2 regions of the Glaciimonas sp. CA11.2 genome follow, and region 1 is predicted to be linked to the other one. Evidence: riboswitches for the same ligand, from Rfam matches in the RefSeq annotation. Region 1 holds a riboswitch; the other holds the start of a gene.

What was found. Region 1 has a riboswitch for cobalamin ahead of RGU75_RS07970 (CbtB domain-containing protein). Riboswitches for the same ligand answer to the same signal wherever they lie in the genome.
Region 2: linked by a shared signal. The riboswitch ahead of RGU75_RS21065 (TonB-dependent receptor domain-containing protein) and the one ahead of RGU75_RS07970 (CbtB domain-containing protein) in region 1 are both predicted to bind cobalamin.

The regions. Positions count from the first base shown of each region.
Region 1 covers NZ_JAVIWL010000001.1:1,847,264-1,863,269, forward strand. The annotation lists gene RGU75_RS07945 (MFS transporter) at 1-992, shown strand, start outside; gene RGU75_RS07950 (NAD(P)-dependent oxidoreductase) at 1,016-1,984, shown strand; gene RGU75_RS07955 (DUF3761 domain-containing protein) at 2,191-2,643, opposite strand; gene RGU75_RS07960 (hypothetical protein) at 2,740-2,982, opposite strand; gene RGU75_RS07965 (alpha/beta hydrolase) at 3,253-4,131, opposite strand; cobalamin riboswitch at 4,399-4,622, shown strand; gene RGU75_RS07970 (CbtB domain-containing protein) at 4,812-5,012, shown strand; gene RGU75_RS07975 (CbtA family protein) at 5,003-5,797, shown strand; gene RGU75_RS07980 (ferredoxin) at 6,019-6,357, shown strand; gene RGU75_RS07985 (cobaltochelatase subunit CobN) at 6,350-10,510, shown strand; gene RGU75_RS07990 (putative cobaltochelatase) at 10,633-12,573, shown strand; gene RGU75_RS07995 (cobalt-precorrin-7 (C(5))-methyltransferase) at 12,660-13,367, shown strand; gene RGU75_RS08000 (precorrin-8X methylmutase) at 13,364-14,965, shown strand; gene cbiD (cobalt-precorrin-5B (C(1))-methyltransferase CbiD) at 14,952-16,006, shown strand, end outside.
Region 2 covers NZ_JAVIWL010000001.1:4,869,668-4,885,673, reverse strand. The annotation lists gene RGU75_RS21115 (hypothetical protein) at 356-583, shown strand; gene RGU75_RS21110 (alpha/beta hydrolase) at 629-1,402, shown strand; gene ppa (inorganic diphosphatase) at 1,662-2,204, shown strand; gene RGU75_RS21100 (EamA family transporter) at 2,380-3,261, opposite strand; gene RGU75_RS21095 (GNAT family N-acetyltransferase) at 3,426-4,628, opposite strand; gene RGU75_RS21090 (NAD+ synthase) at 5,174-6,793, shown strand; gene RGU75_RS21085 (P-II family nitrogen regulator) at 6,890-7,228, shown strand; gene cobT (nicotinate-nucleotide--dimethylbenzimidazole phosphoribosyltransferase) at 7,534-8,583, shown strand; gene RGU75_RS21075 (adenosylcobinamide-GDP ribazoletransferase) at 8,606-9,424, shown strand; gene RGU75_RS21070 (histidine phosphatase family protein) at 9,438-10,073, shown strand; cobalamin riboswitch at 10,136-10,436, shown strand; gene RGU75_RS21065 (TonB-dependent receptor domain-containing protein) at 10,585-12,486, shown strand; gene RGU75_RS21060 (hypothetical protein) at 12,709-12,930, shown strand; gene RGU75_RS21055 (iron ABC transporter permease) at 13,127-14,167, shown strand; gene RGU75_RS21050 (ABC transporter ATP-binding protein) at 14,164-14,949, shown strand; gene RGU75_RS21045 (cobalamin-binding protein) at 15,114-16,006, shown strand, end outside.

The DNA of each region.
Region 1 (16,006 bases):
TGGTCAGCAATATCCCCATGCTGATGGTGATCCGCTTTACGCTTGGCGTGGTCGAGGCAGCGGTGATGCCAGCGATGTTGATTTATATCTGTAACTGGTTCACCAAAACCGAACGCTCACGTGCCAACACGTTTTTGATCTTAGGCAATCCCGTCACGGTGTTGTGGATGTCGGTCTTATCAGGTTATCTGGTCAACAGTTTCGGCTGGCGTCACATGATGATCGCTGAAGGTATACCGGCAGTAATATGGGCGGTTATCTGGTGGTTTGTGGTGCAGGATAAACCGGCTGAATCGACCTGGTTATCACCGCAAGAAAAGGCTGATATTAAAGCCGCGCTGGAGTTGGAGCAAGCGGCGATGAAGCCGGTCCGCAATTATGGTGAGGCATTCAAGTCGCCAGCGGTCATGAAGCTTTGTGCGCAATATTTTTGCTGGAGTATTGGTGTGTATGGCTTCGTATTGTGGCTGCCATCTATCCTTAAAAATGCGTCGTCTATCAGTATGGTCGAAACCGGCTGGTTATCCGCAGTTCCTTATCTGGCGGCGATCATCGCCATGTTGCTGTCGTCATGGGCGTCGGATAAATTGCAGAATCGTAAGCTGTTTGTATGGCCAGCTTTGTTGTTGGCCGCATGTGCTTTTCTGGGTTCGTTCCTGATCGGGACCGGTCACTTTTGGTGGTCTTACACGTTACTGGTGATTGCCGGTGCCGCGATGTATGCGCCTTACGGTCCATTCTTTGCAATTGTTCCCGAGCTTCTCCCTAAGAACGTTGCCGGTGGCGCGATGGCGTTGATTAACAGCATGGGTGCGCTCGGTTCTTTTCTGGGATCGTATGTGGTCGGGTATCTCAATGGCGCAACCGGAAGTCCGTTGGCGTCCTATCTGTTCATGGCAGGTGGTTTGCTGATGTCGGTGTTGCTGATGCTATGGGTAAAACCGCCAGTGGAAGTGGTCGCGCCGCGTCATTTGCAACCGGCAACACGCTAACTATCCAAGGTGAAATACAAGCTATGCAACCAATAATCGTACTCTACAAAAAAGTGCCGGAAGATGTGCTGGCAATGTTGCAAGAGCGCTCTAAAGTACTGCAATTTGACAGCGTCAATGACGGTAATCGGGAGGCGTTCATCGCTGCATTAACCAACGCCGAAGGCATGATCGGTGCGAGTTTAAAAATCGATGCCGCGATCCTTGATGCTGCACCAAAACTGTTGGCGATTTCGACAATCTCGGTCGGGACCGATCAATTCGATGTAGATGATCTGACCCGCCGCAATATCGCGTTGCTGAATACACCAGACGTTCTTACACAAACCACTGCCGATACCGGCTTCGCTTTGATTCTGGCGACTGCACGGCGGGTAGTGGAAATGGCCGATTATGTGCGTGCTGGTGAATGGACGCGTAGTATCGGCGAGGCGTGTTTTGGTACCGACGTGCAAGGGAAAACGTTGGGTATTATCGGGATGGGTCGCATCGGCGGGGCTATCGCCCGACGTGCCGCATGTGGTTTTGGGATGCGGGTGTTGTACACCAACCGCACGCCCAACGTCGCTGCCGAAAAAGCCTACGGAGCGCAACTTACACCGCTCGATGATTTGCTGAAGACCTCCGATTTTGTGTGTGTTACCGTACCGCTAACGCCCCAAACTGAACGCATGATTGGCGCGCGCGAGTTGGCCTTGATGCCATCCCGGGCTATTCTGGTCAACATTTCACGCGGCAGTATTATCGATGAGTCGGCGTTAATAACCGCTCTGGAAAACGGTCAGCTTCGGGGCGCAGGGCTTGATGTATTTGAGCGCGAGCCGTTGCCGCAAGATTCGCCGTTATTGCGCATGAAAAATGTCGTCGCGCTTCCGCACATCGGTTCGGCTACGCATGAAACACGGCACGCAATGGCGGTCTGTGCAGCGCAAAATTTGATTGATGCTTTGGATGGCAAATATTCAGGGAACATTGTCAATCCAAAACGCTAACCCGACCAATATCTTGATTGACTGTATTGATGACACAACGCCCTCTTCAGTATTTCCACTATTTTTTAAAATGGAAATACTGAAGAGGGCGTCATTTTTTTACCTGTGCAGTGCGCTATCGAGGTGATCCGAAACATTCTGGCGATAGGTTACCGCCAACGCAAACGACATCCATCACGGATGTCGTTTGAAATACTTCTAACCCATTAACCGCAAGCTTTGCCATGATCGGCGTGATAGCCCTTGGTTTTTGCGTCAGCTTCTGACATGTAAGCACCCGCTTTGGTTTTGCCGTAATACTTGGTGTTTTGGCAGTGATACACCTTGGTGCTGGTATTTGCCCACACTAAACCGGGACCGCCACCGGGAGCGACCGCCGAGCTAGCAGTCGACGCTGCGCTTGGGGCAGCCATTGGTTTTGATGCTGGCGCTGGTGTTGCAGCCGGTGTCGCTGCTGGTGTTGTGGCTTTGGTCGCATACCAATCCTTCACGCCTTTATGGCCAGAACATGCACCACTTTTGGTTGCGCCGGAGTAATAAGTGCCATCTTTACATAGGCCGGTGCTTCCTGCGGGAGCGCCTGCCGGTGCCTGGGCATAGCTTCCGGCCGATGTCAGCAAAGCTAAGGCCAAACTTGCGGAGAGTAATAAAGTTTTCATTTTAAGTTCCTATACAGTAAGAAAAGTAAAAAAATCAGGTAAAAAGAGGAAAATGTTAGCCTTCTTGTATGCAACAACTAGCCCGATTTTGTCGATTTACTTTGATGGCGCGGGTTGTGTCGTTGCGGCTTGATTTTTTTGTTCAGCAGCTTTTTTGTTGGCCATATGGCGTCCAACCACACAACCACCAGCCGCACCGAGTACGGCATGGTGGCCCGCCACATGACCGGCAACGCCACCTACTGCAGCACCCTTCAAACAGCCTTTGGCCTCGACCAGTCCAGAGGTTCCGGCAAGGGTGAGTGCGCAGGTCAGCACAAAGATAATTTTTGATCGCATAATGATTCCTTTTCAAAAAATGTACGTCTGATAGCAATACAGAAACGCGCCTAAAGCCAAACTGGTTGACCCAGTAACAATTGTTTGCAAATAACCCCAGATGGTATTGTATATAGTTGATTTTAGGCAACGTAAGCGACGTTTGCCTCGCCTAATTATTGAGCGTTAAGTTGTGGCTTTCATCGGTGGCCGATGAGCAAGTTGCCCACATTCTTCCAGCAGCTCAACCCCTATCAAACCAGGTGGCTATCAATTCTCATTTTTCATTTTTCATTCAATAAAAAACGGCATGACCTGGGCCATGAGCGCTTCTGGTGCTTCTTCCGGAATATAGTGACCGCAGTCGAGGGCCTTGCCGGTGACGTTTTTGGTGAGTAGCTGCCATTCGTTGAGAGGATCGAAACACTTTTCGATGACGCCATGCGCGCCCCACAAAACTAACGTATCGCACTGAATTTTCTTGCCGTCGGCGAGATCCTTACGTTCGTGTTCAAGGTCAATGCTGGCGCTGGCGCGATAGTCTTCGCAAATGCCGTGAATGGTGGCTGGATCACTCAGACAACGCAGGTATTCAGCATACGCCTCCGGCGTAAATGGTCCGAGACCTGCGCTGCGTGCGCCGATGGTGTGCTCTAAATAGGCTTCGGGATGCGCGCCGAGTAGTATTTCGGGAAAGGGAGCGGGCCTGATTAAAAAGAACCAATGATAGTAAGTGCTGGCAAATTCCATCGTAGTTTTTTCATACATTGCCAGCGTCGGCGCAATGTCCAGCAAAACCAGTTTGAGAATCGCATCAGGATGGTCAAGTGCCATACGGTACGCAACGCGTCCGCCGCGGTCATGTCCCATGAGTAAAAATTGCTTGAAACCTAACGTTTTCATTAAGTCAATTTGATCCTGGCCGACGGTGCGCTTGGAATAATTGCTGTGATCAGCCAATCCGACTGGCTTGCCGCTATCGCCGTAGCCGCGCAAATCAGCAGCAATTACGGTGAAGTGTTGCGCAAGTTGTTGTGCCACTTTATGCCAGATCACATGCGTTTGTGGATGGCCGTGCAACAAAAGCAACGCTGGTCCATTGCCTCCGCGAACATAATTTATGTGCGTACCGTTGACCTCAGCGACGTGACGTTCAAATCCTGTAAACATGGTGTTTCTCCTCTTTATATTTGGATGAATTGTATAGCGCTTCTGTTGTTAATATTTCATTACAATCTGTCTTTAAAAGCCCGAAGTGGAGTGACGCCGAACTTGTTGTCGCATCTTCCCGCACCGCGGCACAACTAAAGGCACACTGACATTAGCTTAACCGGTGTCAGTTAAACCTTTCAGTAACACTGGCAAACGCTATTAGATCATCCAATAGAAACAAAGCAGCTTCAACTTGCATCTTGATAAGTCGCAACCTATACTCGGCGGGTAGCAATAGCTTTAGGTGTTTTGCGTGCAGTCGTGCGTAAAATTAAACGGGAAGTCGGTGCGTGCCCAGGCATTAATCCGACGCTGCCCCCGCAACGGTAAGCGAGTAAAAAGTTTGCAGTACGCCACTGTGCCAACGCATGGGAAGGCGCGAACTTCGAAGTCTGTCAGCAGATTTCACCTCGTGAGCCCGGATACCGGCCTAAAGTGTTATGCAGTTTGTGTCGCGGCGGGCGATTCAGATGGATTGCCTTGCCTTCCTGTGCACCCCGTCTTGTATTTCCTCGTCTTTTGCTGTCGCGCTTTCTGCATTCTTGCTGCACCTTTATGCCTTCCTGGTCACACTCCGTTCTGGTGCGGAGGCCGTGTGCCAGTCATATCGTTGTAAGTTATAAAAAAGGAAGATCGCTATGGCAATATCCTCAACTGGTCTTATTGATCACATTGTTACGGCAGCCCCTGCCGCCACCTGGAAAGATCGCGTTATTCCAGCATTGCTGAGTGCAATAGTCGGTCTATTGCTGGTTTACGCGATGGGGTTTTCTCACAACATGACATTGCATAATGCGGCGCATGACGGTCGTCATTCGGCTGGATTCCCATGTCATTGAGCGGGACTAACACTGGTGATTTTTTAGCAATAAAGCCGGGGGTTAAGCGCTTTATATCGTCAGTTCTGCTGGCTGGATTATTCGCCGGATTGGTACTCACCGCGGTGCAAAAAATACAAGTAACGCCGATTATTGCTCAGGCGGAAGTTTACGAGGAAGCGGCTGCACATGCGGCTGCAATCAAACCAGCGTCAGCGATAGCAAGCCTGCCTCCAGCGTCATCGGTGTCAACGTTGCCACCTTCCGCGACAGAGCATCATCACGAGGCGCAGGAATGGGAGCCGACCAACGGCATCGAGCGCACGCTTTATACCGTGATGGCAAACGTGACGATGGCGGTCGGTTTTGCACTCTTATTGGGTGCAGCGATTTTGCTACGTGGTGGCATTAGCGGTTGGCAAGAGGGATTGTTGTGGGGACTTGCCGGATATGTCGTCGTATTTGTTGCCCCTTCACTTGGCCTTGCCCCCGAAGTGCCGGGGACGCAAGCTGCGCCATTACTTGACCGGCAATTGTGGTGGACTGCTACAGCGACGCTGACAGCCATTTCTTTGGCTCTCCTCGTTTTTGGGCGTCATTGGTCGTTGAAATTGCTCGCTGTAATGTTGATTTTGACGCCGCATTTATTGGGTGCGCCAGAGCCGCAGATACACGGCGGTGCAGCGCCAGCTGAGTTAGCGAGGGCGTTTATTGTCGCAACAGCGATTGCAAACGGCCTATTTTGGCTTGCTTTGGGAGGCGCTTTCGGCTTTTTGAAGCGTCAATTTGGCGACCCCAAAGGCTAAATTTATCGCAAAAAAAGTAGCAGTCGAGCAAGTGTATTACGTAATATTACGTTTTATTTTTGACCGTGATGCAATTAAATGGAACTAGCTGATTGTGGATATGTTTGATGGATCAATTGCTGTTTTTATGTGCAATTTTTGATTCCTCTCATTCTTAACAATCATCATAGTCCTTCTATGAAATAACTGCACTAGCTGTTGTATGTTCCAAAGAAAAGCTTATGAGAACCCATTCCCGACACATTTTTATGTGTACCGGCCCACGTTGTACTGAAGATGGTGTGCGTGCTGAAGCCATGTTCGGCATTCTTGGCGCTGCCATTGATGCACGGCCGGAGTTGCGCGTTAAGCGCACGCGCACCCACTGTATGGTTGCCTGCAAAAATCAAGGCCCGTTGGCGTTGGTCTATCCGGAAGGAATATGGTATCGCTGCGAAGATGCGACCGCTATTGAGCGCATCGTCACCGAGCATCTTGAAAACGGTCATGAAGTGACTGATCTGGTGTTTCATCGACTTGGTAGCGGCGACGTCGTAACAGAGAAAGAAACCGATGTCTGACGCGCCACCTTATTCTCCTGGTTCTGCCATCGCGTTGCTAACGCACACCGCCAATGATTTAACGGTATTGCTCAGCGCTAAAAGCCAATTGCCGCAGGATTTTCCGCTCGTGACCGGGATCAACCTGCAAACGCTAGATAAAGAATCTCACATCGCTGATCTGTTGTCGGGTGATCTGGCTGGCACGCGGATTATTATTTTGCGTGTGTTGGGACGATTGGGAGGCGTGCCGGGTTTTAACGAACTACTACGCCATGCACGTGACAATGGTTGTTATCTGATTGCCATCAGTGGCACGGGTGAGCCCGATCCTGAACTCGCCGCCGTCTCGACCGTCTCTTCAGCCGTGGCAGAGCAAGCGTTGTCTTATTTTCATGCCGGTGGCAGTGTCAACCTCGCGCAGTTGTTGCGCTACCTTTCGGATCATCTGATGTTGACCGGGTTCGGCTATCTACCAGCGCAACCTTTGCCGGACCATGGCATCTATCACCCCGATCTGGCGGAGGGCGCGACGACAGCCGATTGGATGGCTGTGCACTCGGCGCAGGATAAATGTGACCGGCCGGGTGTTGGCATCGTGTTTTATCGCGCCCATTGGATGAGTGGCAACACGCGCTTTATCGACGCGATGATCGCGGCACTGGAACAACGCGGCATGAACGTTTTGCCGGTGTTTACATCCTCGTTGCGCAGCGGCGCCGATGGTGAATCCAACTTGCCGACCGCGTTGCGGTATTTCACGGCAGACGGAAAAAGTGGTAAACGGGAAAAAAAATCAGCGCTAATCGATGTCTTGATCAACACCACCGCGTTTGCCATGGGCGAGATTACCCCGGGCGGACCGACTCCCGCCGGATGGTCGGTATCGGTGCTGGAACAACTTAACGTTCCCGTGTTGCAAGCGATCACCAGCGGCATGACGCAAGATCAGTGGCAACAATCTGCGCGGGGTATGAACCCGCTGGATGCGGCGATGAACGTGGTTTTGCCAGAGTTTGATGGCCGTATCATTACCGTCCCCATTTCTTTCAAGACCAAAGCTGCCAGCGCCGCTGGTCAGATGATGGAATATGCACCGATGCCGGATCGCATCGCCAGAGTGGCGGGACTGGCACAGCGATTTGCGCGCCTGAAACATACGCCAAACGCGAATAAGCGCGTGGCATTTATTTTTACCAATGCCAATAGCAAAGCCGCCCAAATCGGCAACGCGGTCGGCCTTGATGCGCCCGCCTCGTTGATGGCAATTCTGCGGGCTATGCAAGCGCGAGGTTACCAAACGGGGGAGTTGCCGGAGAACGGCACCGCCTTGATTCATGACCTAATTGATCGCTGCGCGTACGACAATACCTATCTCACCGAACAGCAGTTACGCAACGCGGTTGGACGCGTTCCAGCCGCACAATATGCGCAGTGGCTGGCCGATTTGCCGCCAGAAATGCAAGCGCGCATGGTCGCCCAATGGGGCGCAGCACCCGGTGCGGCCTATGTGCACGACGATCACGTAGTGTTGGCAGGAATCGCGTTAGGCAATACCTTTGTCGCATTGCAGCCGCCGCGTGGCTACGGGATGGACCCGGACGCGATCTATCATCAGCCGGACTTACCGCCGACGCATCACTATTACGCGTTGTATCGCTGGCTGCGTGACACATGGCGCGCCGATGCGATCGTCCATGTCGGCAAGCACGGCACGCTGGAATGGTTGCCCGGCAAAGGTGTTGGCTTGTCGGAAAATTGCTTTCCCGATGCGCTGCTCGCGGATATGCCCTTGTTTTACCCGTTCATTATCAACGACCCGGGCGAGGGCGCACAGGCCAAACGGCGCGCGCACGCGGTCGTTGTCGATCACCTGACACCACCGATGACCACCGCCGACACATACGGCGCATTGGCCCAGTTGACGCAATTGGTGGATGAGTATTATCAGGTCGAAGTACTGGACCCCAGCAAGTTGCCGCTGTTGCAGCAACAAATTTGGGAACTGGTCAAACAGACCAATCTCGATTCTGATTTACAGGCAAGATTGCTGCACCACGATCATGACCACGACCACGACCACGACCATGACCACGGTCATGGAAACGGCGCACACGATCACCATGATCATGAAGCAGAGCATGATCATCCCCATGCTCACGACGACAAACTACCCGCCGCGCTCAGTACGTTGGACGGTGCGGGGGTTGCGCATCTAATCGAAGATCTGGACGGTTATCTGTGCGAACTTGGCGCGGCCCAAATTCGCGACGGATTGCATATTCTCGGCGAGCGTCCAGCCGATAATCAGTTAGTAGACATGCTGGTTTCGCTGGTACGACTGCCGAATCAGGATGTGCCGGGCTTGCAGGAAGAAATCGCCAAACTCTTTGGCTTGAGTATGGATATGTTGCTCGACAACAAAGGTCGTCGTCTAAACGCCGATCCCGCGCTGGCACGTTTGGCGCAGTGCGCGATTGTGACCCGCGCCGATGCCTTAGATGCGATTGATGTGTTATGTCGCCAACTGTTCGTCGCACTGCAAGAAAAAGCCTTCTCCACAGACGCCATCGAACCGGTTTTGACCGCGTTATTCGGCGGCGTCGCGGGCGCGGAAGCTGCCACTCAGCCGTTAATGCAACCGACCCTCGTTGTCACTGCGGCACGTCCTTTCAGCATGTTATCTCAGGCAAAAAAGTTTCAGATCAAAAGCAGCGTTGCGCGACCAGCTAACAAGATTGCGCCCGCATCGCTCATCTCATCCCAAACGACTGAGCGCTTTGTAGGATTGCGTCGGGTCATCACCTTCGCCTGTACCAATTTAGTCCCCAATCTGGCCCGTGCGACAGACGAAATCGATAATCTGCTCAATGGTCTCGATGGTGGCTATATTCCGGCCGGTCCGAGTGGATCGCCGACGCGAGGCATGGCGCACATACTGCCGACCGGGCGCAATTTCTATTCCGTCGATCCTCGCAGCGTACCTTCGCAATCGGCCTGGCGCGTGGGTCAGCAACTGGCGAATGAGGTCCTAAGCAGACATCTGCGCGAAACCGGCGCCTATCCCGAAAGTGTCGCCATCAGCATCTGGGGAACCAGCGCGATGCGTACCCATGGCGATGACGTAGCGCAGATTTTGGCGCTGCTTGGCGTGCGTCCGCTGTGGCGTCCGGAAAACCGTCAACTCACTGGCGTCGAGGTGATTCCGCTAGATCAACTCAAGCGCCCCCGTATCGATGTGACGACGCGTATCAGCGGTTTCTTTCGGGATGCGTTTCCGCAGTTGATTACACTCATTGATGACGCGGTGAACGCCGTGTTGATATTGGATGAGCCACTGACGCACAATTTTATCCGCAAACATTATCTGAACGAACTCGACGGCTGGCTCGGCAAGGGCATGCAAGAGACCGAAGCCAAACGGCGCGCTACGTATCGGATTTTCGGTGCCAAACCGGGCAGTTACGGTGCGGGAATTCTGCCGCTTATTCAGGAAAAAAACTGGCAGGCCGATACCGACTTTGCCGAAGCTTACGTCAATTGGGGTGGTTACGCGTATGGGCGTGAGGCGCAAGGGATCGATGAGCGCGACGCCTTCAGTGTGCGTTTATCCGGTGTACAGGTTGCATTGCATAATCAGGATAATCGTGAACACGATATTTTTGACAGTGATGATTACTTACAATTTCACGGCGGCATGATTGCGACCATTCGCGCCCTTACCGGCACGCAGCCCAAGCATTATTTTGGCGATAGTCACGATCCGGCCAGAGCGCAAGTGCGGGACCTGAAAGAAGAAACGCTGCGCGTATTCCGCTCACGGGTAGTGAACCCAAAATGGCTTGCCAGCATACAGCGGCATGGCTATAAAGGTGGTCTGGAACTGACCGCAACCGTTGATTATTTGTTTGGTTACGATGCCACCGCGCAGGTCATGGACGACTGGATGTACGAAGAGGTTGCCAGCACTTACGGCTTCGATCCAACCATGCAACAGTTTTTACAGGAGGCCAATCCATGGGCGCAAAATGCCATCGCCGAACGCCTGTTGGAAGCGGCCAGCCGAGGCATGTGGGCAGCGCCAAAACCGGAAACACTGGACGCATTACGGGAGCTGTATCTGCGCAGCGAAACGCTACTGGAAGCGCGGGGCGAAACCCCGCGTGCTGGCTGATGCCAAAATGAAGTCACATCGAGCTGGGATGTAAGCGTTCATGTGAGCGCGCATTTGAGTGCGTTAGTCCATGTAGAAAGGTCCAGCAACGTTGCTGGATTCGGATAAATAAGTATAGAGCTATGACAATATTGAATTTTCCTTTTTCCGCCATTGTCGACCAACCGCAGTTGAAGACCGCGTTGCTGCTGTGCGCGATCGACCCGACCCTTGGCGGTGTGTTGATTCGCGGCGACAAAGGCACCGCAAAAAGTACCGCCGCACGTGCCTTGCCAGCGATTCTGCCGCGCATTGAGCGGACCGTGGGATGTGCCTTTAACTGCCGCCCCGATGAGCCGTCAAGTTTATGCGATGCGTGTATCGATTCGGCTCGGACAGTTACGTCGGCGAGCGTACCGTTTGTGACCTTGCCGCTGGGTGCAACCGAAGATCGTGTCCTCGGCACGCTGGACTTGCAACGCGCATTGAAGGGCGACGCACGTACTTTTCAACCGGGTTTGCTGGCCGCCGCACATCGTGGAATTCTCTATATTGACGAGGTCAACTTGCTGGCCGATCATCTGGTCGATGTGTTGCTTGATGTGGCAGCGATGGGCGTCAATTCGGTACAACGGGAAGGTCTTTCGGTCAAGCATCCGGCGCGTCTGACGTTGATTGGCACGATGAATCTGGAGGAGGGAGACTTGCGACCGCAATTGCTGGATCGTTTTGGTCTCATGGTTGAGGTGTTCGCGCCGCGCGACAAAACACTTCGGTCAGAAGTAGTACGGCGTCGTATCCGGTATGAAGCCGATCCGACCGCCTTTTCTACACTCTGGTCGGTACAGCAAACAGCTTTGCTAGCCCAACTCACCGCTGCCCAAAAATTGCTGCCAACGGTCGAAATGAGCGATGCATTACTGGATCTGATCAGCCATCTTTGCTGCGAGTTTGAGGTTGCCAGTTTGCGTGCAGACATTGTTATGCACAAGGCGGCACGTGCATTGGCTGCGCTGGAAGGGCGCACAAGTGTCACGCCCGAGGATATCCGTCAGGCCGCGCAACTGGTATTGCCGCATCGTCGTCGTCGCAAGCCTTTTGAGCAGCCGGGTTTGGATCAAAATAAGCTTGATGAGTTGATGCAACAGACCACGGCACCTGATTTGCCATCGCCATCATCCAACGATGCATCAGAACATAATCCGGATCAGCAGGATGACACGGGAGACGACACGGGAAAATCGAACGACGCCGAACAGCATCAGGTATTTTCCATCGCCGCAGCCGCCAACGCCCGCCAACTCTCGATCTCCGGTATCAATGCCCACGGTGCAGCAGTCGTTGCCGGTCGCCGTAGCGACATTCAAGATGCTTCGCAAGGACGTATGGTGCGCAGTATTCCTGATCCGCATCCGCGTAGTCTGGCGATTGCCGCAACGTTGCGCTCTGCCGCGCTAAGAGATCCGCAAGACTTTCAAGTGACGAATCAAGATTTGCATGCGCAGGTCCGGGTAGGGAAAACGGCGAATCTTATTTTATTTGTTGTCGATGCTTCCGGCTCCATGGCAGCGCAACGTCGCATGGAAGCTGTGAAGGGCGCGGTGTTAAGTTTATTGACAGACGCTTATCAGCGCCGTGATGAAGTCGCCGTTATCACTTTTGGCGGCCAGTCCGCGCAATTGTTACTGGCACCGACGCGTGGGATTGATCTTGCTGAAAAGAGTTTGCGTGAACTTCCCACCGGTGGCCGCACGCCTTTACCGCATGCTTTGCAGTTGGCTTGCGAACTATTGCAACGACGCGCACAACAAAGCACAGCGGCAACCCCATTGCTGGTAATTCTCAGTGATGGCAAAGCCAACGTTGCGCTAACCACCGGCGGCGATCCATGGCGCGAGACCCTCGAATTGGCCGCACAACTGTTTGATAATGGCATTGCAGCGCTGGTGCTGGATACGGAAGATGGCTATTTGCGTCTGGGCCGAGCGGCGCAATTGGCCGAAGCGTTAGGTGCTGAATGCCTGACGTTGGAGCAACTCACTGCCGATAATCTGGCGTTGACGATTAGGGCGCGCATGCAATAAAAAGAGCGTGAAAAATCGTCACCGTCATCGTCATCCTCTTGATGACTGTTTATTTTATTTATGCTGTTTTGTATTGAAAGTTTTTTATGATCATCTGTATCGGCGCCGGTCCCGGCGACATTGGCTATCTCACACAGCGTGGCGCAGAATTGATTCGTGCTGCGGATGTCGTGGCGGGGTTTGATGCGGTCGTTAATGTTATCCAGAGCATCATTCCAGCGACTGCCGAAGTGGTCCTCATGAATTATCGTGATCAGGTCGCGCAACTGGATCTGGTGGCCAAAGCGCATCACGAAGGCAAACGCTGCGTCGTGGTGTTTATGGGCGATATTCACTTTAGCGGTTTTCAGTATCTGGAACGGGTTGAGCGTGCTTGCGGTCATTCTGTGGAGACTTTGCCAGGTATTTCATCGGCACAAATACTGGCTTCGCGTGCGAAGGTTTGTTTTGACGAAACCACGTTCATTACCTTCCATCGACGTGGCGATTTGACGCCGTTCAAGCGTCATCTGGTGCACGTGCTTCAGGATGCGCGCAATGCGATTGTTATTCCGTGTCCATGGGATGCCGCCCGTTCGTTTATGCCGCCGCATATTGCGACTTATTTGCTGGAGCAAGGTATTGATCCACAACATCCAACCGAAGTCTGGGAAAATCTGACACGCGCCGAGGCCGAGTGGCATGGCACGTTGGCAGAATGCGCACACAAGACGTTCAGCGACATGAGTATTATGTTGATACGGACGTTGGCACCGATGGATAGCCAGATCGAAGCGGCACCGGAGGCCAAATGAACCTTGCGCCTCCAGCATCCTCAGTCAGCGGCTTTGGCATCGTCATCGCCGGTCACGGTAGTCGCGATCCCGACGCCGTGCGCGAATTCGAGGCCTTGGTCACGTTGGTTCGCGCACGTGCGCCGCAGCATGCGGTGTCACATGGTTATCTGGAGTTTTCCAGCCCGACTATCGGTGATGCACTTGTTGCGGCAGTCAGTGCCAATGTGGCCGCAGGATCGACGCAGATAGCGGTCGTACCAGCCGTGTTACTGGCTGCGCGCCATGCCAAGAACGACATGCCCGCCGAAGTGCTGGCGATGGCGCGCGATTATCCGGCCATTGATTTTCACTTCGGTGCGCCGTTGAATTTACATCCGCAATTGTTGCAGCTGGCGCAAGAGCGCATCATCGCTGCCGAGGCCACATCCACCCAGACCATCCGTCGATCTGATACGTGTCTGGTGTTGGTGGGGCGCGGCACGACTGATCCTGATGCTAATAGTGAAGTTTCCAAACTGGCGCGGATGCTGGAAGAAGGCATGGGTTTCGGTAGCGCTATGGTGTGCTACTCAGGGACCGCCAAGCCACTTGTTGCGGATGGCCTCCGCGCTGCCGCACAGTTGGGATTCGCACGGCTTGTAGTGCTGCCTTTCTTCTTGTTTGATGGTGTATTGGTGAAGCGTATTTACGCCGCCGTGGACGATCTGCAACACCGCGAGTCGAATGTGGATATCGTGAAAGCCGGGTATTTCGGTGCACATCAACACGTCGCCGATGTCATTATCGAACGGGCGCGTGAGGCGGTCGCAGGCCGCGCCGATATGAACTGTAGCTTGTGCAAATATCGGGTGCAAATTGTTGGCTTTGAAGAGCAAGTCGGCGAACCACAGCGCGCCCACCATTTGCTGGTGCGCGGGTTGCTCGAAAAAGAGCTGCAAACTATGGCGGAGCCGACGACAGCGGTAGCAATGCCGTATGTGCCGCATCCAATTGAAGCCGAAAGTTTTCGCATCATCGCGGCAGGGCGTGACTGGTCGGCGTTTCCTGCTGCGCATCTCACGGTGCTACAACGTCTGGTGCATACCAGCGGCGATTTTAATGCGGTCGATAATATTTTTGTGTCGGCGGGTGCGGTTGAAACCGGGATTCGTGCTTTATTGCGCTGCAAGCAAATTGTCACGGATGTGACCATGGTGCAGACCGGATTGAAACGCGCTTTGCTGGAACAGCTCGGTATCGAAACCTGGTGCGGCGTCCATGATCGGGAGACCCATTTACTATCCGCTGCGCAAGGCATCACGCGCTCGGCGGCAGGTATGCGGCGTGCGTTTGAAAAGTTTGGTAATGACATCGTGTTAGCGATTGGTGATGCGCCTACCGCGATCATGGAAGTGACGCGGTTAATTCGTGATCACGGTTGGCGACCACAATTGGTGATTGGTTTACCGGTCGGCTTTGTGGGAACCCGCGAGAGTAAAGAGGATTTGCGCCGCTGTTTGCAAGTGCCACGCATTACGAATAGCGGCACGCGCGGGGGATCGCCGTGGGCCGCAAGCGTGGTCAATGGTCTGATGATCGACGCGCAGAATCAGCTTGCCGGGTATGTACCCGTCTGACGCATCTGCACCGGATGCCGAACGCGCCGAGTTCGATCTCGGCGTGTTGGCACCAAATGGTCTGAAGCGTGGACGCACAACCGGTAGTTGTGCAACGGCGGCAGTCACGGCGGCTTTGCGGTTGATGTTACACGGCGAAAAAGTACAGGAAGTTGACGTTTTTTTGCCAGACGGTAAGCATTTTTTGATCGTGCCGATTATGAAAGTTTGCTGGGTTGATGATGACGCGCAAGAAACCGTTCGGGCTGAAGTATTAAAAGATGGTGGCGACGATCCTGATAGCACGCATGGGGCGACAATCTTCGCCGAAGTGCGACGTAATGCGATTGGTGAAGTGCGGTTTTTTGCGGGTGAAGGTGTTGGTACTGCAACACAACCGGGTTTGCGCGTCGCAGTCGGTGAACCGGCGATCAATCCTGTGCCGCGCGCGATGATGCGGCAAGCAGTGGCGATGCAATTGCAAGGTTTGGCGAACATCGTCGTAGCGGATGCAGGCTTCGATCTTACCATCGGCTGCATGAACGGCGCAGAGATTGCGCGCAAGACTTTCAATCCCCGATTGGGGATTATCGGTGGCATCTCAATTTTGGGAACCTCGGGCATTGTAGAGCCGATGTCGATGGCGTCCTGGATCGCCTCCATCGAAGTATATGTACGCGTGGCGCTGGCTGGCGACGCAGACAGCGTGGCGTTTTTGCCCGGCAAGATCGGGCGTGAGTTTGCTAAAGACGTATTGGGTTTGCCGGAAAAACGTGCGGTACAGATCGCCAATTTTCTAGGCGACTCACTGGATTTTACGCAAACTGCGCTGGAAGAAGAAGGTCGCCGATTGTCGGTGTTATGGCTAGCTGGACATCCGGGCAAGCTGGCAAAGGTGTTGGATGGTGTCTGGGATACCCATTCCAGTAAAAGCAATATGGCCATGGGCGTAGTGGCACGCGTGGCGGCAGAGCGCGGTTATCCGGCTGCTTTGGTGGAGGAGCTGGCGAACGCCAACACAGTGGAAGCGGCAATGGAACGGTTAAAGGGCGCAGCGACTGC
Region 2 (16,006 bases), 3.0 Mb from region 1:
TGAGTAGTTTTATGGAAAGCTGCCCTCGCTGCATTTTGTCGTATTAACTTTGTGGGAGCATGTTTTCTGCGGTGGATAAACCTTAACGCTTGCGTGTTCGCCAAAACTACTAGATACTAAAAATGTCTCTGAAAAAGAGGGATTCGGGATTGGAAACCTGATTTATCCAAAGCGTACGAACGGCGCAATGCCGTTTTTTTTCGTGCGAAAACCCTGTTACGCCTTCTTTGGGCGGTAATGGTGGGGAGGCTTCGGCCTGCCGGTTGCTTTGGATACTGGTTTTCCAACCCTGCCATTTTCCGCCCACCCCGCTTGGAAACGGGGCGCGGATTAAACACTATCCAAGGAAGTTGCCATGTCTGCAAACGCTCAAACACGTACCGTAAAAACGATCGATATCCTGGACAGTCTCACGATTCTGCACAGTCGTACTTCTGCGGTCCTCGCTGCTTTGTCCATGGCATTTGACAGCGAGTACGACCAACTTCAAAAATCTACCATTCAGGAAGTCTTGGAGACGGCGCAATCTCTACTGAAAAAAGCACAAGAGGAAGTATTGGCACTAAATGGGTCTGTTGCCTGATAAAGGAACTGTAGACTGACATACAACTAACCGTTCGTTAAGTTCATGGACAACTTCAAGAAAGATATTATGGATGAAAAGGGTTTCGTTGAAATTCATAACATACGGTTAGCTTATCAACGCTGGCCCGGCTCGCAGCCACCGATTATGCTCATGCATGAGGCGCTTGGATCAGTTTCGATCTGGCGCAATTTCCCTGTCGAACTGGCGCGTGTTACGGGTCTCGAGGTGATTGCATGGTCGCGGCAGGGTTATGGTGACTCTGATGGGCTTTTAGGCCAGCGTCTGCCGGATTATATTGAGCAGGAAGCGAAATTGGTACCGCAGGTGATGGATGCATTGGGCGTGACTCAGGCGCATTTATTCGGTCATAGCGATGGTGCATCAATGGCGATTATTGCTGCTGCGCTGTTTCCCGAACGTGTGCTCTCTATTGTGCTGGAAGCGCCGCACGTGAATGTCGAGCAGCAGGCGATTGCAGGTATTGTTAAGGCTAAAAAAGCCTTTGAAACGACTGACTTTCGTCTAAAACTCCAAAGGCATCATAAAGATGTTGATCAGGTTTTTTGGTCTTGGTACGACACATGGGTCTCGCCGGTTTTTCAAGACTGGAATATCGAGCAATTCCTGGCGGATATTCACGCGCCAACACTCGTTATTCAAGGCGTGGAGGACGAGTATTTCAGCATGAATCAAGTCGATTTGATCGTGGCGGCTGTGCCGAATGCACGGTATGTTGCCCTTGCGCATTGTGGCCATTCACCCCATCGGGACCAGCAAGATGATGTGTTAAATGCCGTGGTGGATTTTGTGGCGTAATGTATGCCGCATTGCTCACCACATTTAGCGTCAATTACTTCATGTGGTGAGGCACTCTTTTTAAATCTATTGTTGTGCGCATAACACATTGTATTTGTGGATAGTAAAAAGGTCTTAGAAAGCGGTCAAAATTGTAACATTATTATTATTTTGATAATGATTCGCCGTCTTCTTTAAATGTTGCAGTGCATGATGGCGTCTGGAACCGTTATAATTTCGCATTCATTATTTTACCCATCCTTACAAGACGAGAGACAACATGAGCTTGAACGACGTATCCTCAGGGCGTGATTTGCCGAATGATTTCAATGTGATCATTGAAATTCCAATGAATGCTGATCCAATCAAATACGAAGTCGACAAAGAGTCGGGCGCGATTTTTGTTGATCGGTTCATGGGTACGGCGATGCATTATCCGTGTAACTACGGCTATATTCCGCAAACCTTGTCGGATGACGGTGATCCAGTTGACGTGTTGGTGATCACACCTTTCCCGTTGTTTCCTGGGGTGGTTGTGCGCTGCCGTCCTATCGGCGTGCTGAAAATGTCGGATGAAGCGGGTCAGGATGCCAAGCTATTGGCCGTGCCAGTCGATAAAGTGTTGAGTATCTACACGCATTGGCAAAAGCCTGAAGATATGAATGAATTGCGCCTGAACCAGATTCAACATTTCTTTGAGCATTACAAAGATCTGGAAAAAGGTAAATGGGTCAAGATTGATGGTTGGGGCGGTCCAGAAGATGCGCGCGAAGAAATTTTGGCGGGTGTGGCAGCTTACAATAAAACATTGGAAGCAAAATAATTTTTGCTTCCTTTTAAGATAAGCGCACTTCGGTGCGCTTTTTTTATGCCACGCAAGAAATAACGCCTGCGATTATGTTGAGTGGCTGCAAGTAATTAACACTAAAACGGTACAACTTTTGCCCGTTCAAGTCCGCTTGATGCATCGTTTGTTGTTGATAGGCGTCACTTAAGCATTATTTGTTTGGTTTGAGTATCAGCATGAGTTTTGCGCCGAATTGATTCAAAGCCAGTCCGCATAATACGAGTAATCCCGCCACAATTTTCCACCATTGCAACGGTTCGTCTAACACCAGCGTTGCGCTCAGCATTCCCACTACCGGCACTAATAATGCAAATGGCGCGATAGTGGCCGTCGGGTATTTGCGCATCAGGACGGACCAGATACCAAAGCCGATGATCGTATTTGGATACGAATTAAACAGTACCGCGCCAGCGGATATCCAGGTGAAGTGGCTGATTGCATTGGTCCATGAAGCGGGGCCTTCGGTCAAAAATGATGCCAATAATAAAGGTGGCACGGCGATTAACGATCCCCATACTACGAGCGCCAATGGATTGACTTTGCCGATGGTTTTGGTGACGATGTTGGCTGAGGCCCAACTCACGCCAGCGCAGACCACGAGCAAGAAGCCGATGAAAGTGGCAGTGCCATCAACATGGATGGCAACCAGGGCCATGCCAGCTAATGCGATAAACGCGCCAATTAATTGTGCGGCGCGTGGACGCTCCTTTAAAATCAAGACTGCTAATCCGATGGTGAAGAAGGCCTGAAGCTGTATCACCAACGACGCGAGTCCCGCCGTAAATCCCAGATGCATGCCCGAAAACAGCAACGCAAATTGCAGCGCAAATTGGAATAGACCGTAAGCGATCAAAAGACGCCAGGGTATGGCTGGGCGCTTGATGAAAAATATCAATGGTATCGCCGCAAAAATGAAACGCAGGGCCGAGAAAAATAAAGGTGGTAAGTCATGCAGACCTATTCGGATGACGACAAAATTAAAACCCCAAATGGTGACGGTAAGAAGTGCGAGAAGAATGTCGGTCGGTTGCATAGGTGAGGTTCTGCGTGACAGGGCCATCTTACGGATGGGCGCTGCGTGGTAGCAAATCTTTCTGATCGATAAGGAAGGGGTAACGGTTGGTGGTGCGGTGGTGCTTATGCGTCAAGTTGGTCGACTGTGGTCGCGCGCCAAGACGCAAAGCGGGTATTAGGAAATCAACCGTCGCCTTTGAAGGGATTGCGATCATTGAGTTCATCCATATAAGCCTCAATGTCATCGGTTTCCCTCTCTAAAAAATTGGCGACGGCGTTGGAAAAATCTTGGCGGGCGAGCCAATGTGCTGACCAGGTTTTCTGTGGCAGAAATCCACGCGCCATTTTATGTTCGCCTTGTGCGCCGCCCTCAAAGCAACCGATTTTTTGCGCAATGCAAAACTCTAAGGGTTGGTAATAAGCGGTTTCAAAATGTAGACAAGGGACTTCTTCAATTGCGCCCCAATAGCGACCATACAAGGTTGTCTCTGTGTGAATCAACAGTGATGACGCAATTGGTCGTCCCGCGCGCTCGGCCACGATTAATAAGATATTTTGTGGCATCGTCGCACCGATGCGTTGAAAGAATGCCAGGTTTAAATAAGGTGTGGAATGATGGGCAGAATAAGTATGGCGATAGCAGCGATTAAAAAATACCCAGTCTGACTCTGTTGCATCGACACCGCGTACGTGTCGGAAGGTGACGCCAGCCTCGGCGACCTTACGCCGTTCGGCACGAATGTTTTTGCGTTTTTTACGTTCTAATGTATCGAGAAATGCATCAAAGTCACGATAACCCGGATTGAGCCAATGAAACTGGACGCCGCTGCGCAATAAAAATCCTGCCGCATGCAGCGCTTTGGCCTGTTCTGGCGGCGGGTACAAAATATGGGTAGAAGAAGTCTGCGTATCTACGCGTAAGGTTTTCAGCAGGTCGATCAACGCCGCAGCGGATGCCGCATCGCGCGCCAGCAGGCGACTGCCGGTAACGGGCGTGAATGGAATTGCCGACAGCAACTTTGGGTAATACTCCAAACCGCTACGCTGATACGCATCCGCCCAGGCCCAGTCGAACACGTACTCGCCATACGAGTGGTATTTTACGTACAGGGGAAGCGCTGCCATCAATTGCGGCACGGTTGCCGTATCGTTAGTGTTTTCCTCAGCGTTATCCCACAACGTTAAATATTGCGGTTGCCAGCCAGATTTTTCGGAGGCGCAACCGGTTTCGTGCAATGCGTGCAAAAACGCAAAGGATAAAAATGGATTGTTCTCTGCTTGAAGCGCAAGCAAAGCATCCCACGCGGGTTGCCCAATTTCATCCAGAGAGGAAACAATGCGGGGTGTAAATTTCAATGTTGGCGGTGGTGGTGTTTGCTTATTCACTTAGTCAATACGATCTGGGAAGCCAGAGATTACGAGGAAAGGATTGAGTTTAGCACTCTCGGAGATAATCTTCTGGCATGACTAATAAAGGTTGGCGTCATGGAAGTTTCTGCTATTACAGGCCTTTTTATGCCGAGTGTTCGGTCCAGTTTCGCGAACAATGGCATGGTGGTCATGAGAATAAATAGTCAAGAAAACCGTATCGTAGTGACTTTTCATCTGGGCTTTGAAAGCCTTTAGGGCCACGGGAAGACAACTTTTTCTGTGTTTAAGTGAGGGTTGAATGGGGTTTATAAGCTCCTAAACGTTTTATAAAAGAGAGACGATCAGGCTAAACAGTGAGAATAAAGCGCAATAGCAATCCAATAAATATGTGATTAGCCGGGCGCAAGCAACAAATAGCGCATGCGAAGAGATAAGCAAGCGGAAGATAGGTTATACATAAACGATACGCATGTGACACCCATGCGATAATCGGGGCTTGAATTTGTTATTTCGCCTAATTTCGCTGTTTTCATCATCAATTACATTTCATATTCATCGCCATGACAGTCAAAGTCGCCATCGCTCAAATCAATAGCACCGTCGGTGATCTTGCCGGTAATCGCGCCAAAATCGCTGAATTTGCACGTCGTGCCGCTCAGCAGGGCGCGGACATCGTATTAACGCCGGAGTTGTCGTTGGTGGGCTATCCGCCAGAAGATTTATTATTACGTCAGGCTTTCTACGATAAGACTGAGGAAGCAATGACCGCATTGATCGCGGACCTGGCAGATTTACGTGACGTACATGTTGTGGTCGGCCATCCCATTTTGCAAAATGGCGCACGTTTTAATGCTGCATCCGTGATCGTTAATGGTGCGTTGTCAGGTACTTATTGCAAATACGCGTTGCCGAACGATGCTGTTTTTGACGAGAAGCGTTATTTCTCAGCCTCTGATGTGCCATTTGTTTTTGAAGTAAAAGGCGTTCGTTTCGGTCTGAATATTTGCGAAGATACCTGGTTTTCGCATGCGCCCGCGCGCGCGCGTGCCGCTGGCGCGCAGGTTTTATTGGTGCCGAATGGCTCGCCGTACCATATGAACAAGCAACATCTGCGCTACGACATCATGCGGGCGAACGTCACGGCAAAAGGTTTGTCGCTGGTGTATGCCAATCTGGTGGGCGGGCAGGATGAATTGATCTTTGACGGTAACTCGTTTGTGATGGACCAGTACGGTGAAGTCGCGGCGCAGCTGAAGCACGCGCAGGAAGACTTGCAGATCATCGAATTTGATGGCGCGACACCGCTGGTTGGCCCATCCTCGATTACGCCTACGCAGTCGGTAGAGGCGCAGGTCTACCAGGCCTTGGTGTTGGGCGTGCGCGACTATATTGGTAAGAATGGTTTCCCCAGTGTCTTGCTGGGTTTGTCTGGCGGTGTGGATTCGGCATTGGTGTTGGCGATCGCGGTCGATGCGCTGGGGGCTGAAAAAGTACGCTGTATCATGATGCCGTCTCCTTATACAGCAGAAATGTCGTGGGTTGACTCGCGCGATATGGTGCAGCGACTGGGTGTGCGCTATGATGAAATATCCATTAATGATTGTTTCAGCGCTTTCAAATCCACGTTGGCTAGCGAGTTTGAGGGCATAGCTGAAGACACTACCGAAGAAAACATCCAGGCGCGTATTCGTGGCACCCTGCTAATGGCGTTGTCGAACAAATTTGGCTCAATTGTATTGACCACTGGAAATAAGAGCGAAATGGCAGTGGGGTATTGCACGCTGTATGGTGATATGGCGGGCGGTTTTGCTGTTATTAAAGATATTGCCAAGACGCTGGTGTATCGCTTGTGCGCATATCGAAATACGCTGGGTGAAGTGATTCCCACCCGCATTTTGACGCGTCCACCGTCGGCCGAACTGCGGCCTGATCAGACTGATCAGGATTCGCTGCCGCCGTATGATGTGTTAGACGCCATTATGCAAATGTACATGGAAGAGAATCAGAGCATTGCCGAGATCGAAGCCGCCGGTTATCCGATTGAAGATATTCAACGTATTACGCGTCTGATCAAGATCAACGAATACAAGCGTCGACAGGCACCGGTTGGTTGTCGTGTGACGCACCGTGCGTTTGGTCGTGACTGGCGTTACCCGATTACTTCAAAGTTTAAAGAGTGAAGCTTGGAGCATGACATAATTGTGTCGAGCGCTCTTGGTCTCCTTTTCTTTCTTCCTGTATCAAAAGATTTTTGTTAATTGCATAAAGGAGTTGTCATGAAGCAAATTACTGCCATTATCAAACCGTTCAAACTGGACGAAGTACGCGAAGCGTTGGCCGAAGTCGGCGTCAATGGCTTAACCGTCACTGAAGTCAAAGGTTTTGGTCGCCAAAAAGGCCATACCGAGTTGTATCGCGGCGCGGAATATGTCGTCGATTTTTTGCCAAAAGTAAAAGTTGAATTGGTGATTGACGATGCGCTTGCTGAGCAAGCTGTTGATGCCATCATCAAAGCTGCGCGTACTGGCAAGATTGGTGACGGTAAGATTTTTGTCCGCGAAGTCGAGCAAGTTATCCGCATTCGTACCGGCGAAACTGGTTCGGAAGCGGTATAAGACGCTTTAAGACAGGGCTTTAAGACCGGACTTAAAAACCTGGCTTTACAGCACGCATGGTTGTATCGGCTCGTCGTAACATCGTGTATCTGCCAATTCCTGATGCGGAGTTTAGGTGGAATACAGACGGGCCGCGCTGTCTTACCTTTGACGCAGAACGCATTACCGCTGTGCGCGCATGTCGGCAGTATGTGGGCAGCAACACCTTTGCTGCCGTTTTCTGAAGTGTTTTGGCGCAAACGTTGTATCGTGGACGCCGCGCAGATTCTAGAAACCATTACAGAAACACATCGGACAATATCGCCATGCAGATTCCTCACATTGTATCCATTCAGGATAGCGATCTCAGTAATACCATCACCACTGTCATCAATAATAAAACCAAGCCGTTAGGCAGTTTGGGTGCGTTAGAAGCAATCGGCCTTCAAATCGGATTGATCCAAAAAACCACGCGTCCGACATTCATCCAGCCAGCTATCCTTATATTCGCCGCTGACCATGGTGTCGTCGCCGAGAATATCTCTGCTTATCCACAAAGTGTGACGTGGCAAATGGTTGAAAATTTTCTCAACCAAAATGCGGCGATTAATGTTTTTGCACGTCAAAATAATTGCGCTTTGCAGATAGTTGATGCTGGTGTTAATCATGATTTCGGTTGGCCTCCTCAGTTAATCGGTAAAAAAGTCGGTTTCGGAACGCGAAATTTTGCTAACGAGTCGGCGATGACCGCTGAGCAATGCACCACAGCCATGGAACACGGCATGGACCTGATTGGGGGGCTAACCGGCAATATCGTTGGTTTTGGAGAGATGGGAATCGGCAATACCACCGCAGCGGCGGCCATCATGCACAAGATCACCGGCTTGCCGCTGGTCGATTGCGTGGGGGCGGGAACCGCCTTTGATGCTGCCCGAATTTTGCATAAGCAAAATGTGATTCAGCGTGCGGTCAGTTTTCACGGTGGCATCGTTGCGCCGCTTGATGTATTGGCGACATTTGGTGGTTTTGAAATCGCCATGATGGTCGGTGCGATGCTGGCTGCTGCCGAACGCCGCATGGTTTTGCTGATCGATGGATTCATTGTTACCAGCGCATTACTGGTCGCCGCACAGTTGCGTCCCGAAATCCTGGATTACTGCATTTTTGCGCATTGCTCGGACGAGCGAGGCCACCAACAGATGTTGACGTTCCTTAAAGCGCAACCATTACTGCAATTAGGTTTGCGTTTGGGCGAGGGTACGGGCGCAGCGCTGGCATTACCTCTGGTGCAGGCGGCGGTACTTTTTATGACGGAAATGGCGACCTTTGACTCGGCAGCGGTTGATTCTATTTCTACGCCTCCGCATGCACAGTGAATACTGAATAGCCATGTCCAGCATGCGACCCAGTGCGTTACGCTCGCGTAGTCTGACCAAAGCAATCACCCATCAAGTGCGGTTATTCTTCGTTGCGCTGCAATTCTTTACGCGACTGCCCATTCCCGGCTGGGTTGGGTTCGATCCTGCATGGTTACAGCAAGCTTCGCGTTATTTTTCGGCGGTGGGGATTGTTGTGGGTGCTGTGACGGCAGCGATTTATGCGGCGGCGGCCCATGTGTGGCCGCCCGCGGTGGCGGTGTTGCTATCGACCATTGGCGGCATTTATCTGACCGGTGCGTTCCACGAAGATGGCTTTGCTGATAGCTGTGATGGTTTTGGCGGTGGTTATACTGCCGCCCGTATTCTTGAGATTATGAAGGATTCACGGGTTGGTGCATATGGTGTCATCGGCATGGTGTCGATGCTCGGTTTGAAATTCACGTTACTCGTGAGCCTGCCGTTCTGGGCGGTCGTGGCAGCGTTACTAACGGCCCATCCTATTTCCCGTTTGATGGCGAGTAGTTTGATTTGGCGGCTGACGTATGTCAAAGCCGAGGGCAAGGCAAAACCATTGGCAGAGCAGATGTCCGGACCTGAATGTGGCGTGGCGATGGCTTTCGCTGCGTTACCTTTATTGGCAATCGGTGTTTTGGGTTGGGCGCCTTGGGCGGGGATAGCCGCTGGTCTGGTGTGTAGCGCTATTGCTACCTTGTGGCTCGCCCGCTTTTTCGTTAAGCGCATTGGCGGTTATACCGGCGACTGTCTGGGTGCCGTGCAGCAGGTGGCAGAAGTGACCTTTTACCTTGGTTTATTGGCTGCCATGCCGCTTTTAAAATGATGTACTTAAGATAATGATGCAACTCCATCTTGTGCGTCATCCGAAGCCGAGCACGCCAGGAGCTGTATCCGACTTGTGCTACGGGCGTTCTGACCTCCTTGTATCCGAAGAAGAAAATACGCGTTTGTTGCATCAATTGATAAAGGTACTGCCAAAGCCGGTCCTGATGTTTTCTAGTCCGCTCCTTCGATGCGCGGGGTTGGCGGATAGTTTGTCGCGACAACCGGGTTGGCCGGCACCGACTCTTGATCACCGTCTGGTGGAACTGGACTTTGGAAAATGGGAAATGCAATCCTGGCAGGATATCCCGCGTGATGAGATCGATGCATGGGCGGGCGCGGTGATTGACTATCGACCGGGTGGTGGAGAAAGCGTGATGCAGATGGCGGCACGCGTGGATGCGTTTTATCGTGCGTTGCCGCGACTTCATTCACCATCATCGAGCAGTGGCGAAAATAACAACAATGGCGATGATGTTGCCGTCATTTGCCATGCAGGGACTATTCGCCTCCTTTTAGCCTGCCATGCCTTATCCCAGGAGGCTTCCATGCCAATCGGAGCGTCAAGGGCGATTGCGGATATTGCGCGAAAGGCTGCCAACGCAGCCCATAAGATCGGTTACGGCGAAGTGATTTCGCTAATCTGCTGATTTCGCTGGGATTTTGCACGCGGATTCGAAGATTTATTGTTGCTGTAAAGGCAGATGAATATTAGAATGCCGGTGCTTTTGGTGCTCGCGAACACGGCTGTGTTCGCAGTTAAACGGGAAACACGCGATACGTGTGCTGCCCCCGCAACGGAAAACAAGCGTCTCAATTTGCTTAATGAATGACTGGTTGAATGACCGGTTAATGTCGGCCTATTCACTATGGCCGATAATTGCAGCGTAGTTGCTGCAAAATATTGATTACACATTGTGACAAGCTGCCTCTAACACCACTGTGTTTCGCGCGGGAAGGTAAGGCAGTTGGACTTGGTAGCCCGGATACCGGCCAGTAGCAGGTGGAACTACTTTTAAGGCGGTACGGACGATCTGTCGCGAAATGCGATCCGGCAACTTTGCTGGATTGATTGTTCAGTGCAATGTCTTGCGGAGGTATTTCTTTTGAATCCAGCGCGCGGGGAGGCGAGCTGGTGGTTGTTTTCTTGCTTAAATTATCATGACCCTAACTGTTTCACCGACCCATCCGCGCCGCGCTGCGCGAATGATTGGGCCTTTGTGCCTTTCTACGCTTATTATTTCTACTTTTTCCGCATCCAGTTTTGCTCAGGAAGCCTCGGATAAGTCACTAGAGCCCGTTCTAGTCACAGCAACACGCACGCCACAAAAAGCCAGTGATGTGATCAGCGACAACGTGACGATTTCTGCCGAAGACATTGCGCTATCGGGACAAACCTCGCTGGTTGAACTGCTGCAAAAGCAACGTGGAATTGAAATCACTGCTAACGGCGGTCCTGGTACTTCGGCATCGGTATTCATGCGCGGTGCAGCTAATAATCAAAATATAGTATTAATCGATGGCGTCCGTGTCGGGTCTTCCACGACCGGCGGCGCTACATGGTCCAGCATTCCATTGTCACAAATTGATCACATCGAAATCGTGTATGGCCCTTTGAGTAGTTTTTATGGCGCTGACGCAATGGGTGGCGTGATTCAAATTTTTACCAAGAAAGGTTCGGGCGCGCCGCGTTTGACTGCATCTGCCGGTGTCGGCAGCTATGGTACCCGCACCATGGATGCGAGTATTTCTGGCGCGACCGAAGGCGACCATCGTTTTAGTTACGCTATATCGGTGGCGCATGAAAATGCAGATGGGTTTTCAGCGACTAAGCCAGACCCTTCGCCGTATAGTTCTTATAATCCAGATAAAGACGGCTACAAAAAAGATAGTGCCAGCGGACAGTTTGGGTTGGAGCTGGCAAAGGGCCAGGAAGTTGGCGTGACCTTTTTGCAAAGCCGGTTGAATGCGCAGTACGACGATGGTTCGGATTTCGACACGCGTGTCGTGCAAAAACTTGAAAATGTGGCTGTGTATTCGAAAAACCAGATTCTGCCTTGGTGGAATAGTAAGGTTCAGGTGTCGCAAACTACCGATAAATCGACTTATATCAGCAGCGATCAGCCGGATGGGATCAGCGATGTAACGACTAAGCAGAATAATTACAGCTGGCAAAATGATTTGTTCATCGGGACAGACGTCTTGCAGTTGTTGGCTGAGCGACGTGAGGAGGAGGTTTCTGCCACCGGTTTGTCTGGTGACCGGACGACCAATTCGGTTGCTGCATCGTACCAGTTGAAGCGTGGAGATCATCTGGCGACCGTTAGTATCCGGAATGATAATAGCTCGCAATTTGGTACGCATGCGACTGGTAGTCTTGGGTATGGCTATCGTTTGAACCAGGACTGGCGGGCTAATGTCAGTTATGGCACTAGTTTTCGTGCGCCGACTTTCAATGAGTTGTATTACCCCGGTTATGGTGTTGCGGCGAACAAACCGGAAAAAGGTAAGAATGCGGAGGTGGGGTTGGTGTATGACAATGGGACTTCGCAGTTAAATATTTCTTACTATCACAACAAAATAACTGATTTGATCGTCTCGACTACGACTTGTCCGGTTGAGCCGGATAGCCATCCTTATGGTTGTGCTTATAACGTTGATAAGGCGACGCTTGAGGGGGTTTCTTTTGGCGGCAGTACTAAGTTGGGTAATTTTGCTTTGCGTGGTTCGCTGGATGTGCAGAATCCGCGGGATGATACTAGTGGGAAGTTGCTGGCTCGGCGTGCGCGGCAGCATGGAACGGTGGCGCTTGAGTATGGGGTTGGGGCGTTGAAGTCTGGTGTTGAGATGGTGGTGTCTGGTAAGCGGTACGATGATGGGGATAATCAGGTTGTTTTGGGTGGGTATAGTTTGGTTAACTTGTATGCTAGTGTTGATTTGACTGGGAAGTGGTCTTTGTTTGGGCGGTGGAATAATGTGCTCAATAAGGATTATGAGTTGGCGCGGTATTATGGGACTGCTGGGAGTAGTTTGTTTTTGGGTGTTCGGTATGGGTTTCGGTGATTGGCTGGGGTGTGGTCGGTAGTCGGTAGGTTGGGGGGCTTTTGCTCCGTGGGGGCTTGTCGGGGGTAGCCCGACAGCTAGTTACTTTTTCTTGCTTCGGCTCGGCGCCCCCGCCAAGAAAAAGTAACCAAAAAGAAGGCGACCGCAACTGACGCTGCCCTGCGGGTCCCCAAGTATTTCAGCCGCCAGTCGGGTTGAAAGACCAACTCGCTACGCTCAAACATGTCTTCCAACAATTCCCGACTGACAGCTGAAATACTTGGCAGCGTCCATGACGGAGTACGTCAACTTCAACTTCAAGAACAACCGCAACGTCAACTGTGGCTGCGCCTGCAAGTTCAAGAGCAACGTCAACTGTGGCTGCGCCTGCAAGTTCAAGAGCAACGTCAACTGTGGCTGCGCCTGCAAGTTCAAGAGCAACGTCAACTGTGGCTGCGCCTGTAAGTTCAAAGGCAACGTCAACTGTGGCTGCGCCTGCAAGTTCAAAGGCAACGTCAACTGTGGCTGCGCCTGTAAGGTCAAAGGCAACGTCAACTGTGGCTGCACCGGCGATTGCGTTGGTATTGACGGTTTTGATATTTGGGTTTTGTTTTGAATTATTTTTTTGTGTTTGAAAGATTGCGTGATTAATAGTGGAGCTTTGAAAAAATCGTCAATTTCTTCTACGCGTGGGTCGCGGGATGGGCGGCGGGCGATTTTGGTGTTGGGTGGGTTGGGTTTGTTGGCGTTGGTTAGTATTGTTTTTGCTTGTGCGGTTGGTTCGGTGACGTTGTCTTTTTCTGATATTTTTGGCGCTTTGAGTGAGGTGTTGCGTGGTGCACCTAAAAGTATGGCGGCGACTTTGTTGCAGTTGCGGTTGGAGCGGGCTTTGTCTGGGTTTGTGACTGGGGCGATGTTGGCTTTGGCTGGGGTGATGATGCAGGCGTTGTTGCGTAATCCTTTGGCTGATCCTTATGTGCTGGGGGTTTCTGGTGGGGCGGCGGTTGGGGCGTTGTTTGCGATGCTTTTTTTTAGTGCGGCGTGGATGATTGATGTGGCGGCGTTTGCGGGTGCGATTGTTGTGGCGTTGCTGTTGTTTGGTTTGGCTTATCGGGATTTGCGGGGTGGGATTTCGGATGGTAACGCGCCGTTGCTGTTGTTGACTGGCGTGATTGTGGCTTCGGGTTGCGGTGCTTTGGTGACGTTGATGCTGTCGATTGCGCCGGATAGTCGGTTGCGTAGTATGGTGTTTTGGTTGATCGGCGATTTGTCGGGGACGCAATTGCGCTGGTTGCCTTGGATTGTTTTGAGCGGTGCACTTATTTTTGCTTTACGCAAAGCACGGCATATTAACGTCATGGTCATGCAGGCAGAGGCGGCGGCGACGTTGGGGATTCATGTGGCGTCGTTACGTAAGGGGTTGTTCTTTTGTGCGGCCTTATTGACTGCTTGCACGGTGAGTAGCGCGGGCGCGATTGGGTTTGTCGGGTTGATTGTGCCGCATGCGTGTCGGTTTGCGCTGGGACCGGATCACCGTTTGTTGTTGCCTGCTGCGACCATTGCCGGTGGCACGTTTCTCTTGTTGGCGGATACATTGGCGCGTACTGTTATTGCGCCAACACAATTGCCGGTCGGCGTGATTACGGCCTTGATCGGCGTGCCGGCATTTCTATTACAACTGCACCACATTCGCAAACGATGATGACATCTCCAACACTGATGCGCACCCGGTCTGTCGATTTAACTATCGAGGGTCGTGCGCTGGTCGCGGGTTTGGATTGGGATCTGCATCCTGGCCAGCTTTGGTGTGTGATCGGTCGCAACGGGGCTGGGAAGAGTACATTTTTGCGCTGTCTGGCAGGTTTGCGCTTGCCCGATGGCGGGGTAGTGGAACTGGCTGAAAAACCGTTATCACAATGGGCGTTGGAAGGGCTGGCGCGGGTTCGCGCGTTTTTGCCACAAGGAACGCGTGACGCCTTCGGTTATCGCGTGATTGAAACCGTATTGGCGGCGCGGCATCCGTATCACGATACCCGCTATTGGGAATCCGATACTGATCAGGAAACCGCTTTAAGTGCGTTAAGAGCGCTGGATGTAGAAGCACTTGCCGAACGTGATATTCGTACCTTGTCCGGTGGCGAGCGTCAGCGGGTGGCGATTGCCGCTGTGTTGGCGCAGGATACGCCGTTATTATTGCTCGACGAGCCTGCGAATGCGCTGGATCTGGCGCATCAGGTTAGCGTGATGCGTTTATTGGACGAACTGTGCGCGAACAGTGAGTCGCCCAAAGCCATCGTAATGGTAAGCCACGACTTGAATCTGGCGCATAGCGTGGCGAGTCATGCGCTGCTGCTGATGGGAGATGGAGGTTGGCGTGCCGGGCCGGTTGCCGAGGTGATGACAGCACCAATTCTGAGCCAATGTTTAGGGCATCCGATCGAGATCATCACGCACGAAAATCGGTCTATTTTTATTCCTGCGTAGCGCGTATGTAATGGGTCGGTTTCCATCTAAGTGTCGAGAAAAAATTTTCTATAAATAAATGTAGTTGATTCATTGCTCGTTACATTCCTACACGATGCTTCTACTTCTAAACGTGGCGCTAAAAACTTTCGGGCGTTAATAATTTTGTATATCGGAATATTATTGTGAAACCGAACATCGTAAAGCGTATTTTCTTAATGACGGTATTGCTCATCAGTGTGCAACTTTCAGTCATAGTAAATGCTTCAGGAGCGGCTATTATAGTCAAAGATGACGCAGGCAATATCATCACGTTAGCGCAGCCAGCTTTGCGCGTAGTGACAATGGCCCCGCATATTACGGAATTAATATTTGCCGCCGGTGGTGGGTCCCGAATAGTCGGTACAGTCAAGTACAGCGATTATCCGGTTGCTGCAAAAAGTATTCCTCGAATAGGTGACAACAGCCTGCTGGACATAGAGCGGTTGATTGCGCTCAAACCGGATTTATTGGTGGTATGGCGACATAACAGTGCCGATCGTCAATTGGAACAATTACGAAAACTCGGCATCCCATTATTTTACAGCGACCCACGCAAGTTGCGCGATATCCCGGACAGCATCATCCGTCTAGGCCGACTATTAGGCACAACTGGTGACGCAGAAAAAGAGGCAGCCGCGCTAGGTGAAAAAATTGACGCTCTCGCTTTTAAATACCAGAAACGTCCTCGCGTCCGAGTTTTTTATCAGGTATGGAGTCGCCCGCTGTATACGCTCAACGGCAGCCAGATTGTCAGCGATGCGATCAACGTATGCGGCGGAGAAAATATCTTCGCCCATCTGTCAGTGACAGCACCAGTCGTTAATATAGAAGCCGTGCTGGTTGAAAATCCAGAGGTACTCATAAGTGGACAACGGAAAGATGATGAAAGTGACCTCGATTATTGGCGCAGCTATTCTGGCTTGCTGGCAGTTCATCGCAACAATTTATTCGGTATCGATGCCGATCTGATGAATCGAGCAGGTCCGCGATTGATCGACGGTACCGTTGTTCTATGTGAGAAGCTGGCATTAGCGCG